2 regions of the Enterobacter sp. B79-1 genome follow, and region 1 is predicted to be linked to the other one. Evidence: predicted binding sites of a transcription regulator. Region 1 holds the regulator's gene; the other holds the start of a gene.
The links. Region 1 encodes Fur, which represses iron uptake genes when iron is present. Its sites were predicted from a motif close to ATAATAATGAGAACNACTATCAA; they were not measured.

Region 1 (8,294 bases):
ACGATACCGTGACGGTCGTAGTCCGGGTCGTTAGCAAACGCCAGGTCGAATTTATCACGCAGCGCCAGCAGACCCGCCATCGCGCACTCGGAGGAGCAGTCCATGCGGATCGCGCCGTCTTTATCGAGGTGCATAAAGCGGAAGGTCTGATCGACGTGATCGTTCACGATGGTCAGATCCAGCTTGTAATGCTCTGCGATGCGCTTCCAGTATTCAATACCGGAGCCGCCCAGCGGATCCACGCCCAGCTTCAGACCGGCTTTCTGGATGGCCGCCATATCGACGATATCCGCCAGCCCTTCCACGAACGGCTGAACCAGATCCTGCTCTTTCACATGACCGGACGCCATGGCGGCATCCAGAGAGATACGTTTAACGCCTTTTAGATCGTCGGCTAACAGGGCGTTCGCACGGTCTTCCACCACTTTGGTGACGTTGGTGTCTGCCGGGCCACCGTTAGGCGGGTTGTATTTAATGCCACCGTCGTCTGGCGGGTTATGAGATGGCGTAATGACGATACCGTCAGCCTGAGCGCCACCTTTTTTGTTGTGTACGAGGATTGCGTTAGAGACCGCAGGCGTTGGCGTGAAACCGTTGTTCTCCTGAACAATCACATCCACACCGTTCGCTGCCAGCACTTCCAGTACGGAAATAAACGCCGGTTCAGACAGGGCGTGAGTATCTTTCCCCACGTAGCATGGACCGGTGACGCCATTTTTGGCGCGCTCTTCCGCGATGGCCTGGGCAATGGCCAGAATGTGCGGTTCGTTAAAGCTATGGCGCGCCGCGCTACCGCGGTGACCAGATGTGCCGAACTTCACTGCGTGTTCTGCGTTGCCCACGACCGGCTTCAGCACGTAATACTGCGCGGTCAGTTGAGCGACGTTAATCAAATCGCTTTGTTGTGCAGGTTGGCCTGCACGGCTGTGATTTGCCATTGCCTGGTCCTTTTGATGCAAGGGTTAAATTGTACCGCAAACCTTTTCAATCAATTCCGCCGGGAACTGCATGGACTGCATGATGTGTTCAACCATGCTGCACTTGCGGCCCGTATTGGTATTGGTGATGACCCAGTACGGTGTGCCAGGGACATGTTTAGGTTTGGTTTGATTGCCATTTTGTAACAGCGTCTGTTCGTCGCCCGCGAAATAGACGCGGGTGCGACCGTGCAGCGACTCGGTCGCTTCAGCAAACGCTTTGTTATCCAGTGAATGAAGTGTAGACAGCACGAGCATAAAGCGGTTAACCGCCTTTTTCTGCTCTGCGTATTCATCAGACAGCAGCAGTTCACGTACTGCGCGCACTTTATCTTTTGCCGGTATTACGGCAGGTTTTGCTTGTGCAACAACGCTCGGCTGAGACACGACATCTTTTGTGACAGGGGTAGCAGGCTGTGAGGCGGCGGAAATTTTAAGCATACGCCGTAAAATGTCGGACGCGCTCTCCCCGATATGCCGCGTCTGGCTGGCAATAAACTGATAGAGTTCGTCATCAACTTCGATTGTTTTCATCTTAATCCAGTGCGATATCTTATCTGAATACAAGTCGTTGGGATTATAAGGTCAAATCCCAACAGCGGATAGCGTCAAACCCGGCAGGCGGCAAAAGTCAGATTAAACTGGATCCTTGCAGCCGGGCGGCAGAATGGTCAACATGATACCCTAACCTGACATACGTAAAAAAAGAACTTTGCCATGAAATTGAATACCCGAGCGCAATCTGCACAATCGCCGAACAATAATTCTCCCATCGTACTGGTTCACGGGCTGTTTGGCAGCCTCGATAACCTGGGCGTGCTGGCGCGCGATCTGGTTTCCGACCACGATATTTTACAGGTTGATATGCGCAATCACGGTCTTTCCGGGCGTTCCGACGAGATGACGTACGCGGCGATGGCGCAGGATCTGCTGGATACGCTGGATGCACATAACCTGCAGAAGGTAACGCTGATCGGGCATTCCATGGGTGGCAAAGCGGTGATGGCCCTGACGGCGCTCGCGCCAGAGCGTATCAACGGGCTGGTTGTCATTGACGTCGCGCCTGTGGATTACAACGTCCGCCGTCACGATGAGATTTTCGCCGCTATTAATGCGGTCACAGAAGCGGGCGTCGCAACACGCCAACAGGCCGCCGCCGTGATGCGTGAGCATCTGGATGAAGAAGGCGTCGTGCAGTTCCTGCTGAAGTCGTTTGTCGACGGGCAATGGCGTTTTAACGTGCCGGTGCTCTGGGAGCAATACAACAACATCGTGGGCTGGGGAAACGTCCCCGCGTGGCCACACCCTACCCTCTTTATTCGCGGCGGAAACTCGCCTTACGTTACCGATGCCTACCGCGACACGCTGCTGGCCCAATTCCCGCAGGCTCGCGCCCATGTGATCGCCGGTGCCGGGCACTGGGTTCACGCCGAAAAACCGGACGCCGTGCTGCGCGCCATTCGTCGCTATCTCTCTGATACTGCAAATTGATTAAAAAGAGAGCGACTGGAAGGTTGTGGGCTTCCAGTCGTTGGCGTGCCGTTTTCGGTGATGTATGATGGCGCGCTTATCGCCCGGGCATTAGCAGGGCGGCGTATTTCCCCCGAAGTCTCAGAATCATGGCCAAAGAACAAACGGACCGTACGACACTAGATCTGTTCGCGAATGAGCGTCGACCGGGACGACCGAAAACGAATCCGCTCTCGCGCGATGAACAGCTGCGTATTAATAAACGCAACCAGCTTAAACGCGATAAAAATCGTGGGCTTAAGCGTGTCGAACTGAAGCTGAACGCCGATGCTGTCGATGCACTAAATGAGCTGGCCGAGGCGCGTAACATCAGCCGCAGCGAACTGATTGAAGAGATGTTAATCACCCAACTTGAGACATTGCGCAGCAAGGCATAAGTCTGAAAATCCCCTTTATGACCCTTTTCATGTAGCACAGAGTGCAGTCCTGCGCGATAGCTGTTTCCGCAGGGTTGCCTGTTCTGCTATTATTGCCCTTATCCGTGGACAAATTGCGCCACCATACCATTAAGTTTCAAGAGGTTATTTTACTCATGGCAATCATCGGCATTTTCTTTGGCAGTGATACCGGCAATACCGAAAATATCGCAAAAAACATTCAAAAACAGCTCGGTAAAGACGTTGCCGATGTGCACGACATCGCCAAGAGCAGCAAAGAAGATCTCGAAGGCTATGACATCCTGCTGCTGGGTATACCGACCTGGTACTACGGTGAAGCGCAGTGTGACTGGGACGATTTCTTCCCAACCCTGGAAGAAGTTGACTTCAACGGTAAGCTGGTCGCGCTGTTCGGTTGTGGCGATCAGGAAGATTACGCAGAATACTTCTGTGACGCACTGGGCACCATCCGCGACATCATTGAACCACACGGTGCGGTGATTGTCGGCCACTGGCCAACGGCGGGTTACCACTTTGAAGCCTCTAAAGGCCTGGCAGACGACGACCACTTTGTCGGCCTGGCAATTGACGAAGACCGTCAGCCGGAACTGACCGCTGAACGCGTTGAGAAATGGGTTAAGCAGGTTCGCGAAGAACTGAACCTCGACGACATTCTTAACGCCTGATTTCCCGGTGGCGCAACTCCGGTTGCGCCCGCTTACCAGGTAAAACCGATTAAATTAATTGCTACAAACTTTTAACTTTTTCGTTCAGACCTGTACAATATCCCCCTGGTAAAAAGTGGATGCCATCGAACAAGTTTGTTGGTGATACCACGTTTTTATAAGCATACTTTGCTTGAGACTTGCAGTTTTCATTTAGTCATGGCAGTTCTATAATGAGACGCATTATCCCAAGTGCATTTTCTGTCACTTCTTCTTTAGAAGTGAATCGTTTAGCAACAGGACAGATTCCGCATGACTGACAACAATACCGCATTAAAGAAGGCTGGCCTGAAAGTAACGCTTCCTCGGTTAAAAATCCTTGAAGTGCTTCAGGGGCCAGACAATCACCATGTCAGTGCGGAAGACCTCTACAAACGTCTTATCGACATGGGTGAAGAGATTGGGCTGGCAACCGTGTATCGTGTGCTGAACCAGTTCGATGACGCGGGCATTGTTACCCGTCATAACTTCGAAGGCGGCAAATCCGTTTTCGAGCTGACCCAGCAGCACCATCACGATCACCTGATCTGCCTCGATTGTGGCAAGGTTATTGAATTCAGCGATGATTCCATCGAATCACGCCAGCGTGAAATCGCCGCACGTCACGGTATTCGCCTGACCAACCACAGCCTGTACCTGTATGGTCACTGTGCTGAAGGCGATTGCCGTGAAGACGACCACGCGCACGACGCGAAATAATATCGTGTTTATACTCTGAGCCAGCCGTAAGGTTGGCTTTTTTTTGCCTGTTTTTGGGCAAAAAAAAGCCCGGTGACGCAGCGCCACCGGGCGTAAAGCAACTTATTTATTGTTACTGCGAATATCGCTCCAGATCTTATCGCAACGCTTCGCCACTTCCTGATCGTTACCGGTTTTACGCGCCTGAATGCAGGCCTGGTAATCCATCACGCGGACGTTTTCCTGCGTCGCAAACTGCTCATGCGCTTTCTCTTTCTTCAGCACGTTCAGCACGCTCTGACAGGCTTCGATTTTCTCCGGCGACCCTTCCGCTGTATTGATACAGGCGCTATAGGCCTCCTTCAGGCGGGAATCTTCTTTTGGTGCCTCAGTCTGAGCACACGCCACCAGCCCTGATGCCAGCAACGCGACGATTACGATTTTTTTCATCATGTGCAGTCTCCATACCGGCGGGACGTTGCCCGCCGGTGTGTTCATCAGAAGATAGTAAATGGCGCGATAACCATGAATTTCACGTCACGTTCATCCTGGAAGATGTTGCCGTAACCGCCCGCGTAGCTCGGGATATCGGAGTGGTTGTCATACTGCGTGAAATGCAGTTTGAACATCGTGCCTTTCGCGCGGCCATCCTGCAGGGTGTAGATCGCATCCAGGCTGTAAGAAGACTCTTTCAGACGATAGTTTGGATCGTAGTACGCGTCCGGTGTCGCCATATCCGCAGGTTTTGCGTCCCAGGCGTAAGCGTAAGATGCACCCACCGCCCAGCCAGGCAGGTTCCAGTTTTTCAGGTCATACATTGCGCCGAAGAACAGCGCTTTTTCACCATCGGCGTTGAAGTCAGAGCGGTTATCCCACCAGATATCAAGACGACCGTTAGAGGACGCGTAGGTTGGCGTCATACGCTGCAGGAAATAGCCCTGCTGCCCTTCTGCCTTCACCCATGTTCCCTCCAGACGTAAATCGACCTGGCCCACTTTGTAGCCGAAGGTCAGTGCCTGCAGCCATGCAGTGCCGTCATAGATATCGTTAACGGTGCCATTGCTGGCTTTATCGCGCGTGCCGTAGAACTGGTAGCTGGTGCTCAGCGGGCTGCCCACAACATCAAATTTGTAGCTGGCTTTAGCAAAATACTGATCGATATACCCTTCCGCCTGACCAAATGCAGCTTCCAGGACCAGGTCGTTTTTAAAGTCGTATTTTGCGCCCAGCGAGTGGAGGTAATCGACTTTGGTTTTCTTATCGTTCTGGTAGAACTTGTCCATCTCAATGTGCCACGGTGCTTTGTACTCGTTGGTCCACATATAGGAGAAGCTCAACGCGCCCGCATCGCCGTAGTCAAAGTTAGCCCCGGCTTCCGCGCCCTGGTAGGTACCCGGCATAAAACTCCAGTGCGGCGCTAACAGCGTTTGACCGGTTGGCTGAATATAGCCCCCACGCGCCCACACCGGGCCGTATTTGAATTTCGCTGCTGCCTTGTACAGGCTGACACCGCTTTTATCGCCAGACCAGTCTTCTTTATACGCTTTGTTACTGGAGGAGAAGGCGATTTCATTCGGGTGTCCGCTGTCGCCGTTTTCAGCCATTTCAATGGCGGTGAAGGCAGCAATATCCAGACCGAACATATCCGCGGCATAGCCTGACTGGAAGTCCAGGTTGGCGTTCCAGGTAGAGTGCGAAAGGTTGGTTTTGTATTTGTCTTCAGTGACGTCTTTACGGTCACGCTCACGCTGCCAGTAATAAATACCGCCCGTGAGGGTAGAATCATCGATGAAACCTTCTGCCTTAGCTTCTGGGGTGATCGCCAGGCTCGACATTGCTGTCACACCGGCGATAGCCAGCGCCAGCGCACTACGTTTGCCACTGAACGTACGCATAGATTATTCCTCTTTGACGAATTAAAACGCCTCAACGGCGAAAATATAAAAGACCAAAAGGTCAGGGGTAGTTAGAAATACCCTCGAATTAACTACCGCCTTTAGGTTATTTTTCGCGACGCGAATTATCAATGCTTTTCCGTGGGCAAAAGTCAGGATTATGACGAAGTGCACATAATTCGTAGTGCTTTGTAACATTTACAGGAGAGCGAGAATTGGCGGGGAAATATCAGAAATTTCAGCGGGTAGCGCAGGTATTCGCTGTTTATTTTTCATCCTTTTTGTATTTCGTAAAAATACAAACTTTTTTTAGAAAAATAAGTAGCACCTCATTGACCTGATATTTTAGTGGCTTATCTTTAAGCCCTGGCTTAATACCATGATCATTAAATAAAAAAAACGCCGCAATAAGCGGCGTTTGTTTCTCCTTGACCAGAGCAGCAATATTATTCGCCGATCTTAGCCCAGGTGTCACGCAGGCCGACGGTACGGTTAAATACCGGTTTTTCTGCGGTGCTGTAACGGCTGTCCAGGCAGAAGTAACCTTCACGCTCGAACTGGAACGCTTTACCCGCTTCAGCCGCTTTCAGGGACGGCTCAGCGTAACCCTGCCTGATAACGAGTGATTCCGGGTTAATGGTCGCCAGGAAATCGTCAGCCGCACCTGGGTTAGGCACGCTGAACAGACGGTCATACAGACGGATCTCAACCGGCAGCGCGTGGGAAGCGCTCACCCAGTGAATAACGCCCTTCACCTTACGGCCATCAGCAGGATCTTTACTCAGCGTTTCTGCATCGTAAGAACAGAAAATAGTGGTGATGTTACCTTCTGCATCCTTCTCAACGCGCTCAGCTTTAATCACGTATGCATTACGCAGACGGACTTCTTTGCCCAGCACCAGACGCTTGTACTGCTTGTTCGCTTCTTCGCGGAAGTCAGCACGATCGATCCAGATTTCGCCGCTGAACGGCACGTCGCGGGTACCCATCTCCGGCTTGCTCGGATGGTTAGGCATAGACACCAGCTCGCTCTCTCCCTGCGGGTAGTTTTCGATAACCAGTTTAACCGGGTCGATCACCGCCATCGCGCGCGGGGCGTTTTCGTTCAGGTCTTCACGGATGCAGGATTCCAGAGAAGCGATTTCAATGGTGTTGTCCTGTTTGGTGACACCGATACGTTTGCAGAACTCGCGAATTGACGCAGAGGTGTAGCCACGACGGCGCAGACCGGAGATGGTCGGCATACGCGGATCATCCCAGCCTTCAACGTGCTTGTCGGTGACCAGCAGGTTCAGCTTACGCTTGGACATCACGGTGTATTCCAGGTTCAGACGAGAAAACTCGTACTGACGCGGATGCACAGGAATGGTGATGTTATCCAGCACCCAGTCGTACAGACGGCGGTTGTCCTGGAACTCCAGCGTACACAGAGAGTGCGTAATGCCTTCCAGCGCATCGCTGATGCAGTGGGTGAAGTCGTACATCGGGTAGATGCACCACTTGTTACCGGTCTGGTGGTGTTCCGCAAACTTAATGCGGTACAACACCGGATCGCGCATCACGATGAACGGAGAGGCCATGTCGATTTTGGCACGCAGACACGCTTTGCCTTCTTCGAAGCCACCGGCACGCATTTTTTCAAACAGTGCCAGGTTCTCTTCTACGCTGCGATCGCGGTATGGGCTGTTTTTGCCCGGCGCGGTCAGCGAGCCGCGGTATTCACGGATTTCGTCAGCAGAGAGTTCATCCACATACGCCAGACCTTTGTTGATAAGCTCTACAGCGTAGGCGTACAGCTGATCGAAATAATCAGAGGAGTAGCAGATATCGCCAGACCAGCTGAAGCCCAGCCATTGCACGTCGTTCTTGATGGACTCAACGTATTCGATGTCTTCTTTTACTGGGTTGGTGTCATCGAAACGCAGGTTGCACTGGCCCTGATAATCTTGCGCAATACCAAAGTTCAGGCAGATAGATTTTGCATGCCCAATATGCAGGTAGCCGTTCGGCTCCGGCGGGAAGCGGGTATGAATTGTGGTGTGCTTACCACTGGCCAGATCTTCATCGATGATCTGACGAATAAAGTTACTCGGGCGGGCTTCTGCCTCACTC
Region 2 (8,294 bases), on a different contig from region 1:
TCCGGTAATCCCTTCCCGCAGTAACAGCGATGTCAGCTGCTTTTGCTCATCCGGCGTCATTTCATTTGCCAGTGTCAGAAGTAAAGTATGGAGTGAACCCTCATAGCCAGCGCTGTCTGGCACTTCAGGCGTCTCAGACGCCCTGCGGGCACTGCGGATAAACTCCCGTACCTTTTCATTCACATGCACCAGACGCGCCTTACCACCCTGAACGCCTGGTTTTGGCGATGTAATCCAACCTTCTTTACGTACCCATTTATTGATGGTCTGACGGCTATAGCCAGTGAGCAGGGCTAACTCTTCTGGCGTCATTCGTTCCTTGATCATGCAATTTCCTGAGTGTTCGTAGGGTTAATTAGTGGTTCATCTTATAGCACCGTTTTACGCGAAAACGTGACAGGCTTAACTCCTGACTGCGAGCAGGCTCGCAAAGTGATTCATTTGCATGATTTTTCAGCGATTGAAAGGTGGGGACTGATTTTGCCGTTGACACTCAGCGGCGGAATTCATATTATGCCGCCCGTCAACATGACAGCTTTACGACGGGGCTATAGCTCAGCTGGGAGAGCGCCTGCATGGCATGCAGGAGGTCAGCGGTTCGATCCCGCTTAGCTCCACCAAACTCTGAACCCAACAGAGTGCGGTAAGTAAAGTAACATGTGGGGCTATAGCTCAGCTGGGAGAGCGCTTGCATGGCATGCAAGAGGTCAGCGGTTCGATCCCGCTTAGCTCCACCAAAATTTGAACCCTCGTCGAAAGACGGGGGTTTTTTTATGCCTTTGTAAAATGTTTATACTGCTTTTGTTGCGATAAAACGCTTTTTCTATACCTCACCTCAATTCAAATCAATAAACGAGTCTATAAATAGACTTGAACTTGATTCGAGCAATTAATAAACCTATTATCCATCCGGTCAATGATACGTTGGAAAAATAGATTCCCTGACTGAATGAATAGAAAAACTTACAATAACGTAAAAATATTTATGATTGCCCTCGCGCTATGCCTGATTGCGGTGCCATTTTCCCGTTATATCTCCCCGCGCGCTATTGTTAACGGGCATGACGTCTATTTAGCATGGCTACCATTAAGCGTTATGCTGGCCGTTATTTTGTTGTTTGGCCGCCGTGCAATTATTCCCGTTCTGTTAGGTTTTACTATTACTAATATATTCGCTGTTGATTTAGCACCGCTACAATATGCAGTTCTGCTGTTTTGTCAGACTTTTTCAGTTTTCGCTGTGTGTGGCATTATCCGTCTTGTGCTGGGTAGGCGCTGGCGCCACAGCGTGCCGAATAAATACATCGGGATCCGTATTTTTTGGCTGGGTTTTATGGTGCCGATAGGTATCAAAATATCAATGTATCTGGCAGGCTATTTATTCGATTTCCCGGTAACAATCTCCACTTACTTCGGTGAAGGCACCCTTATTTACAGCGTTGTGGATATTCAAAGCCTGATCTGCGCGGCGTTGATTTTCACCATGATGTTCTATTATCCATTAAGAATGATTATTAATCCTCGCTACGCCAGAACCTTCTGGCTGCGGAGCGTGAAGCCCGTGTTTTTTCACAAGAAATCATTGTTTATATTTGTCTGGCTGATGCTTTTGATCGCCCTCATGGCAATTTTATGTGCACCGCTAGAGTCACCTATAATTGCAGGATATCTTGTGCCCATTATTTTTATTCTTTTTACGTTGGGCATCAGCTGTTTAAGTTATGCGCTTATGTCATTGCTCTGGGCGGCATCCGCACTCCTGCTACTGACCTACAACGACAACTTTTTGAACGGGCTGGAGTCGGGTCACTCGCTCTCCTTTATCCTGTCTGTACTCATTTCTTTCGCCATCTGTTTGCTGTATATGTCGCGGATTTACCGGCGAAGCGAATGGATGAAGAAGGGCTGGCAGGACAGGGCGTTAACCGATCCGTTGACCGGTTTGCCTAACATTCGCGCGCTGGATGACTTTCTCCTAATCCACCCTGACGCCAAGGTGTGTTGTCTGCGAATGGATAATCTGGAGTTTCTTAGCCGCCACTACGGCATTCTGATGCGGGTTCACTGCAAGCGGATGATTACCGCGTCGCTCCAGCCCTTACTGCAAAAAGATGAGCAGCTTTTCCAGTTGCCCGGCAGTGAGCTGGTATTAGTATTGCTGGGGCCGGGTACGTCAGAGCGCCTGCAACATATGGTCGACCAACTGAATAGCCGCAAGATTTACTGGAACAACACTGGGCTGGATATAGAGTTTGGGGCGTCCTGGGGTGAGGTTGAAGATGGTGAGAACCTGCACCATACGCTTGGGCAGCTTAGCTGGCTGGCGGAGCAGTCATGTGCTGCGCATAATGTGCTTGCTCTGACGAACAGCATTGAGGACGTCTCCGGGCAAACTACCGACAGGGTGCTGATGTTGGGGCGTATTAAGCGTGCGCTTGATGCCGACGGGCTTCAGCTGTATGCCCAGTCGATTCAGAATGCTGAGGGGAAGGGATATTACGAAATCCTCTCGCGCCTGGAGAGCGAGGGAGAGACGATCACCCCCGATCGCTTTATTCCGCTGATTGCCCAGTTTAACCTGAGCCATCGCTTTGATCTGAATGTGGTTGAGAAGTTACTGGTCTGGCTGCGGGATAATCCCGCCACGCATGCTGGCACCCGTTTCTCCGTCAATTTGATGCCGATGACCTTGATGCAAAAAGAGGTCGCCACGGAGATTATCGCGCTCTTCGCTCGCTATACCATCCCGCCCCAGGCCGTGGTCATCGAGATTACCGAAGAACAGGCTTTCTCCAATTCGGGCAGTAGCATTAACAATATCCAGCAGCTGAGGGATCATGGGTTCCGTATTGCTATTGACGACTTTGGAACAGGCTATGCCAACTTTGAGCGTCTGAAGCGCCTGCAGGCCGACATCATCAAGATTGATGGTTGTTTCGTAAAGGATATCTGCAGCGACAACATGGATGCGATGATTGTGCAGTCGATATGTAATCTGGCGAAAACAAAATCGCTCTGCGTGGTTGCGGAATATGTGGAAACCCCGGCGCAGCGGGATATGTTGCTGCACCTTGGTGTCGATTATCTACAGGGCTACCTGTTAGGTAAACCCAGACCGCTTGCCGAATTACGGGCATAAAAAAACCGGGAGCTTTCATGCTCCCGGTTTTTTTTCACTCTGCGAGTTAGAGTACCAGCGCTGCGATAGAGGCAGACAGTACGCTCACCAGCGTAGAACCGTATACCAGCTTCAGGCCGAAGCGAGAAACCACGTTACCCTGCTCTTCGTTCAGGCCTTTAATCGCACCGGCGATAATACCGATGGAAGAGAAGTTTGCGAAGGAAACCAGGAACACGGACAGAATGCCTTCCGCACGTGGAGAGAGCGTGCTGGCAATTTTCTGCAGATCCATCATTGCCACGAACTCGTTAGAAACCAGTTTGGTTGCCATGATGCTGCCAACCTGCAATGCTTCATGAGCCGGAACACCCATCACCCATGCGATTGGATAGAAGATGTAGCCCAAGATGCCCTGGAAGGAGATACCGAGCACCGCTGCGAACAGGGCGTTCAGGGCGGCGATCAGCGCGATAAAACCAATCAGCATAGCGGCAACAATAATGGCGACCTTGAAGCCTGCCAGAATGTATTCACCCAGCATTTCGAAGAAGCTCTGCCCTTCATGCAGGTTTGACATCTGGATGTTCTCTTCGCTCGCATCAACACGGTAAGGGTTGATCAGCGACAGCACAATAAAGGTGCTGAACATGTTCAGGACCAGCGCCGCCACCACGTATTTTGGCTCCAGCATGGTCATGTATGCGCCCACGATAGACATGGATACGGTAGACATTGCGGTTGCCGCCATGGTGTACATGCGGTTACGCGACATTTTGCCCAGAATATCTTTGTACGCGATGAAGTTCTCAGACTGACCGAGGATCAGTGAGCTCACGGCGTTAAAGGATTCCAGTTTGCCCATGCCGTTCACCTTGGACAGCAGGAAGCCAATCGCGCGGATAACCACTGGCAGAACGCGGATGTGTTGCAGAATACCAATCAGTGCAGAGATGAAGACGATAGGGCACAGCACCTTCAGGAAGAAGAAGGCCAGACCTTGATCGTTCATGCTGCCAAAGACGAAGTTAGTCCCTTCGTTAGCAAACCCGAGCAGTTTTTCGAACATCTCGGAGAAGCCTTTCACGAAGCCGAGGCCCACGTTGGAGTTCAGGAAGAACCACGCAAGTAATACTTCAATGACCAGCAGTTGGACAACATAGCGAATACGAATATTTTTGCGGTCTGTGCTGACCAGCAATGCGAGTGCAGTAACGACAACGAGTGCCAGGACAAAATGAAGGACGCGGTCCATATTTGCTCCAAATATGAGGCAGGTTTAATTTTCGTGCACATTCTATGTAACAAGCGAAAAGAAAACGAGATCAAGAACACACTATAGTTACATCCTGTGACGAGTCTCAAAAATAGTGATCAACAATACATTTTTGTTATGTTAGGTAAATGAGTGAAAAGTTAAGTTTGTGTGCTAGGCTTCACAAAAGTGTGCGCTAACTCTGCTTCATTTAGAGCACCCGCATCTCACCTGCCCATCTATCGTCAAAAGCTATCAGAGAAATCATTACAAACCTTACAAATGATCTTGATAATCATTCTCATTTTGATAGCATTAAACATAGCAAAGGCTATATTTCAGAGGCAGAAATGACAAACAGTCGCGTAGAGGGTAGCAGTGGCAGAGCAGCGCGCAAGTTGCGGTTCGCATTAATGGGACCTGCGTTCATTGCTGCCATTGGCTATATCGATCCGGGCAATTTTGCGACCAACATTCAGGCCGGGGCCAGCTTTGGCTACACATTGCTGTGGGTGGTCGTCTGGGCAAACCTGATGGCCATGCTGATCCAGATGCTCTCAGCGAAGCTCGGCATTGCCACGAGCAAAAACCTGGCCGAGCAGATCCGCGACCACTACCCGCGTCCGGCGGTTTGGCTGTACTGGGTCCAGGCTGAAATTATCGCCATGGCAACCGACCTTGCCGAATTCATTGGGGCTGCGATTGGATTTAAACTGATCCTCGGCGTGTCATTGTTGCAGGGGGCTGTGCTGACCGGGATTGCGACTTTCCTTATTCTGATGCTGCAGCGCCGTGGACAAAAGCCGCTGGAAAAAGTCATCGGCGGTTTGCTGCTGTTTGTTGCTGCAGCCTATATTGTGGAGCTGATCTTCTCCCAGCCGAATCTGGTGCAGCTGAGTAAAGGGATGGTGATCCCTAGTCTGCCCACCTCTGAAGCGGTATTCCTGGCTGCTGGCGTCCTCGGGGCGACCATTATGCCGCATGTGATTTACCTGCACTCCTCCCTGACACAACATCTGCACGGTGGCACCCGTAAGGAACGCTATTCCGCGACAAAATGGGATGTCGCGTTTGCCATGACGATTGCCGGTTTCGTGAATCTGGCGATGATGGCCACCGCTGCTGCCGCTTTCCACTTTAATGGTCACACGGGGATTGCCGATCTCGATCAGGCTTATCTGACGCTGGAACCGTTACTGAGCCATGCCGCAGCAACGATATTTGGGCTGAGCCTGGTGGCTGCTGGCCTCTCTTCCACAGTGGTAGGTACGCTGGCGGGACAAGTGGTGATGCAGGGATTCGTGCGTTTTCATATTCCGCTGTGGGTGCGTCGCGCCGTCACCATGCTACCGTCGTTTATTGTGATTCTGATGGGGCTGGATCCTACCCGCATTTTGGTAATGAGCCAGGTCCTGCTGAGTTTTGGTATTGCCCTTGCGCTGGTGCCATTGTTGATTTTTACCAGCGATAAAACGCTGATGGGCGATCTCGTGAACTCGACGCTGGTGAAAAGGACCGGGTGGGCGATTGTGGTCGTGGTGGTGGCGCTGAATCTGTGGTTGTTAGTCGGAACCGCGCTGGGTCTTTAAAATAAAAAAGGAGCCAAAAGGCTCCTTTTTACGTTAGTGACGATGGCCGTGACCACCGTGGCCATGACCTTTACCACCGCGTCCGCCCCAGCCGCCACGACGGTCATCGCGATCGTTCCAGCCTTCACGGTAGCCGCGTTCATAGGCGTTGTTTTTATACCAGCCGCGATGCAGGCCATTATCATGCCTGCGCCAGCGGTCACCGCGCCATTCATAATGACGGTTCCAGTAATCACGGTCGCGCCAGTAGCCACCGTCCCAGTATCTGCCGTAGTCATCACGATCGCCAATTTGTAATTTTACTGATGGCAACAGGGTGATCTCGCCAGCATTGGCGACCAGCGGGGCAGAAGCCATTAATACCGCTGCTAAAATCAGTGACCTGAACATACTCTTCTCCTTCACGATCGGGGCCTTGTGGGCCTGTTAACGCAATATTACGAGTTGGTAAAGCCTCGTTTCATCGCCTCAACTCCGAATTCCTGGATAAGAGCACTTTTTGCTAAAATCGGCTTTAATTTGTTCAGGCCAGAATATCTTCGATCCGCGTCAGTTCATCTTCCGAGAAATGGCGATTGTCCAGCATGCCCACCGCGTCATCGATTTGCGCGGTTTTACTGGCCCCAATCAGTACAGAAGTCACAGTATCGTGGCGTAAAATCCAGGCCAGAGCCATCTGCGACAGCTTCTGACCGCGGCTTTCGGCAAGGGCGTTTAACTTGTGCACTTTTACCAGCTTTTCTTCGGTGAGCTGATCCGGGTTCAGGAACTTGCTGCCGCTGGCCGCACGGGAGTCCGCTGGAATACCGTTCAAATAACGGTTGGTTAATTGACCACCCGCGAGAGGAGAGAAGGGAATACACCCAACCCCTGTCTGCTGCAGTACATCCAGCAAGCCCGCTTCAGGGGCACGCTCAAACATCGAATATTTAGGCTGGTGGATAAGACAAGGCGTACCGAGGTCGTGAAGGATTTCAATTGCCTGGCGCGCCAGTTCCGCAGGATAGTTGGATAACCCGACGTACAGTGCCTTGCCCTGTCGCACCAGATGGTCGAGCGCTTTCATTGTTTCCTGAAGCGGTGTTTCCGGGTCCGGGCGGTGATGGTAGAAGATGTCGACATACTCCAGCCCCATGCGTTTCAGGCTCTGATCCAGACTCGATATCAGGTATTTACGCGAGCCCCAGTCGCCGTAGGGACCGTCCCACATGGTATATCCTGCTTTCGTCGAGATAATTAACTCATCGCGCCAGGGGAGAAAATCTTCCAGCAAAATGCGTCCGAAATTACGTTCGGCTGAACCGGGAGGAGGACCATAGTTGTTGGCAAGGTCGAAATGCGTAATCCCCAAATCGAACGCGCGCTGTAAAAGTTGACGGCTGTTTTCGATGAGCGTGGCATCACCAAAGTTATGCCAAAGCCCAAGCGAGATGGCGGGCAATTTCAGCCCGCTTTGTCCGCAGCGGCGATACTGCATTGTCTGATAACGATTTTTATCCGGCTGATAACGCATGATCGTGACCTCTGACGCTGATAAGAAAAACGTGTGTATACGGTTACACTAACGCGAAGAAAGAGAGCATAGCGCAGCATTTTTTGTAAAGCATTCTTTCCAACTCCTTCTTACTGCCTTTTCTGGACAGTCATCACGCTTATTTAATACTCAAGGTGACAACAACATTAGAAGGATACCTGTTTATGCGTACCCCATACTGCGTCGCCGATTACCTGCTGGACCGTCTGACTGATTGTGGAACCGATCATCTGTTTGGCGTGCCGGGCGACTATAACCTGCAGTTTCTCGACCATGTAATAGACAGCCCGGATATCTGTTGGGTGGGTTGTGCCAACGAGCTTAACGCGTCATATGCCGCAGACGGCTATGCCCGATGTAAGGGCTTTGCCGCGCTGTTAACCACATTCGGCGTCGGAGAGCTAAGCGCTATGAACGGGGTGGCGGGTAGCTTTGCCGAACACGTTCCCGTGTTGCATATTGTGGGGGCGCCGGGAATGGCGGCGCAGCAAAAAGGCGAGTTATTGCACCATACCTTAGGTGACGGTGAGTTCCGTCATTTTTACCATATGAGCGAACCCATCACTGTCGCGCAGGCGATCCTGACCGAACAAAATGCCTGCTACGAAATTGACCGCGTGCTGACCACCATGCTGCGCGAACGCCGTCCTGGCTATTTGATGTTGCCTGCGGATGTGGCGAAAAAAGCCGCGACACCACCTGTAAGCGCTCTCACCGTTAAGCCTGTTCACGCGGACAATGCCTGTCTCAAAGCGTTTCGTGATGCCGCCCGGAGTCGCCTGGCCATGAGCAAACGGA

Region 2: the regulator Fur is predicted to act here: its motif matches at 4,662-4,684, upstream of AC2T6E_RS19020 (Nramp family divalent metal transporter).

Annotation. Positions count from the first base shown of each region.
Region 1 covers NZ_JBYAZJ010000001.1:1,423,295-1,431,588, forward strand. Annotated here, with positions in the region: gene pgm (phosphoglucomutase (alpha-D-glucose-1,6-bisphosphate-dependent)) at 1-938, opposite strand, end outside; gene seqA (replication initiation negative regulator SeqA) at 963-1,511, opposite strand; gene ybfF (esterase) at 1,695-2,468, shown strand; gene ybfE (LexA regulated protein) at 2,597-2,884, shown strand; gene fldA (flavodoxin FldA) at 3,040-3,570, shown strand; gene fur (ferric iron uptake transcriptional regulator) at 3,862-4,308, shown strand; gene chiQ (ChiQ/YbfN family lipoprotein) at 4,411-4,737, opposite strand; gene chiP (chitoporin ChiP) at 4,785-6,182, opposite strand; gene glnS (glutamine--tRNA ligase) at 6,629-8,294, opposite strand, start outside.
Region 2 covers NZ_JBYAZJ010000008.1:44,572-52,865, reverse strand. Annotated here, with positions in the region: gene AC2T6E_RS19045 (YfeC-like transcriptional regulator) at 1-327, opposite strand, end outside; tRNA gene AC2T6E_RS19040 (tRNA-Ala) at 545-620, shown strand; tRNA gene AC2T6E_RS19035 (tRNA-Ala) at 662-737, shown strand; gene AC2T6E_RS19030 (sensor domain-containing phosphodiesterase) at 950-3,139, shown strand; gene nupC (nucleoside permease NupC) at 3,186-4,373, opposite strand; gene AC2T6E_RS19020 (Nramp family divalent metal transporter) at 4,724-5,962, shown strand; gene AC2T6E_RS19015 (DUF2502 domain-containing protein) at 5,996-6,352, opposite strand; gene mgrA (L-glyceraldehyde 3-phosphate reductase) at 6,486-7,475, opposite strand; gene ipdC (indolepyruvate decarboxylase) at 7,661-8,294, shown strand, end outside.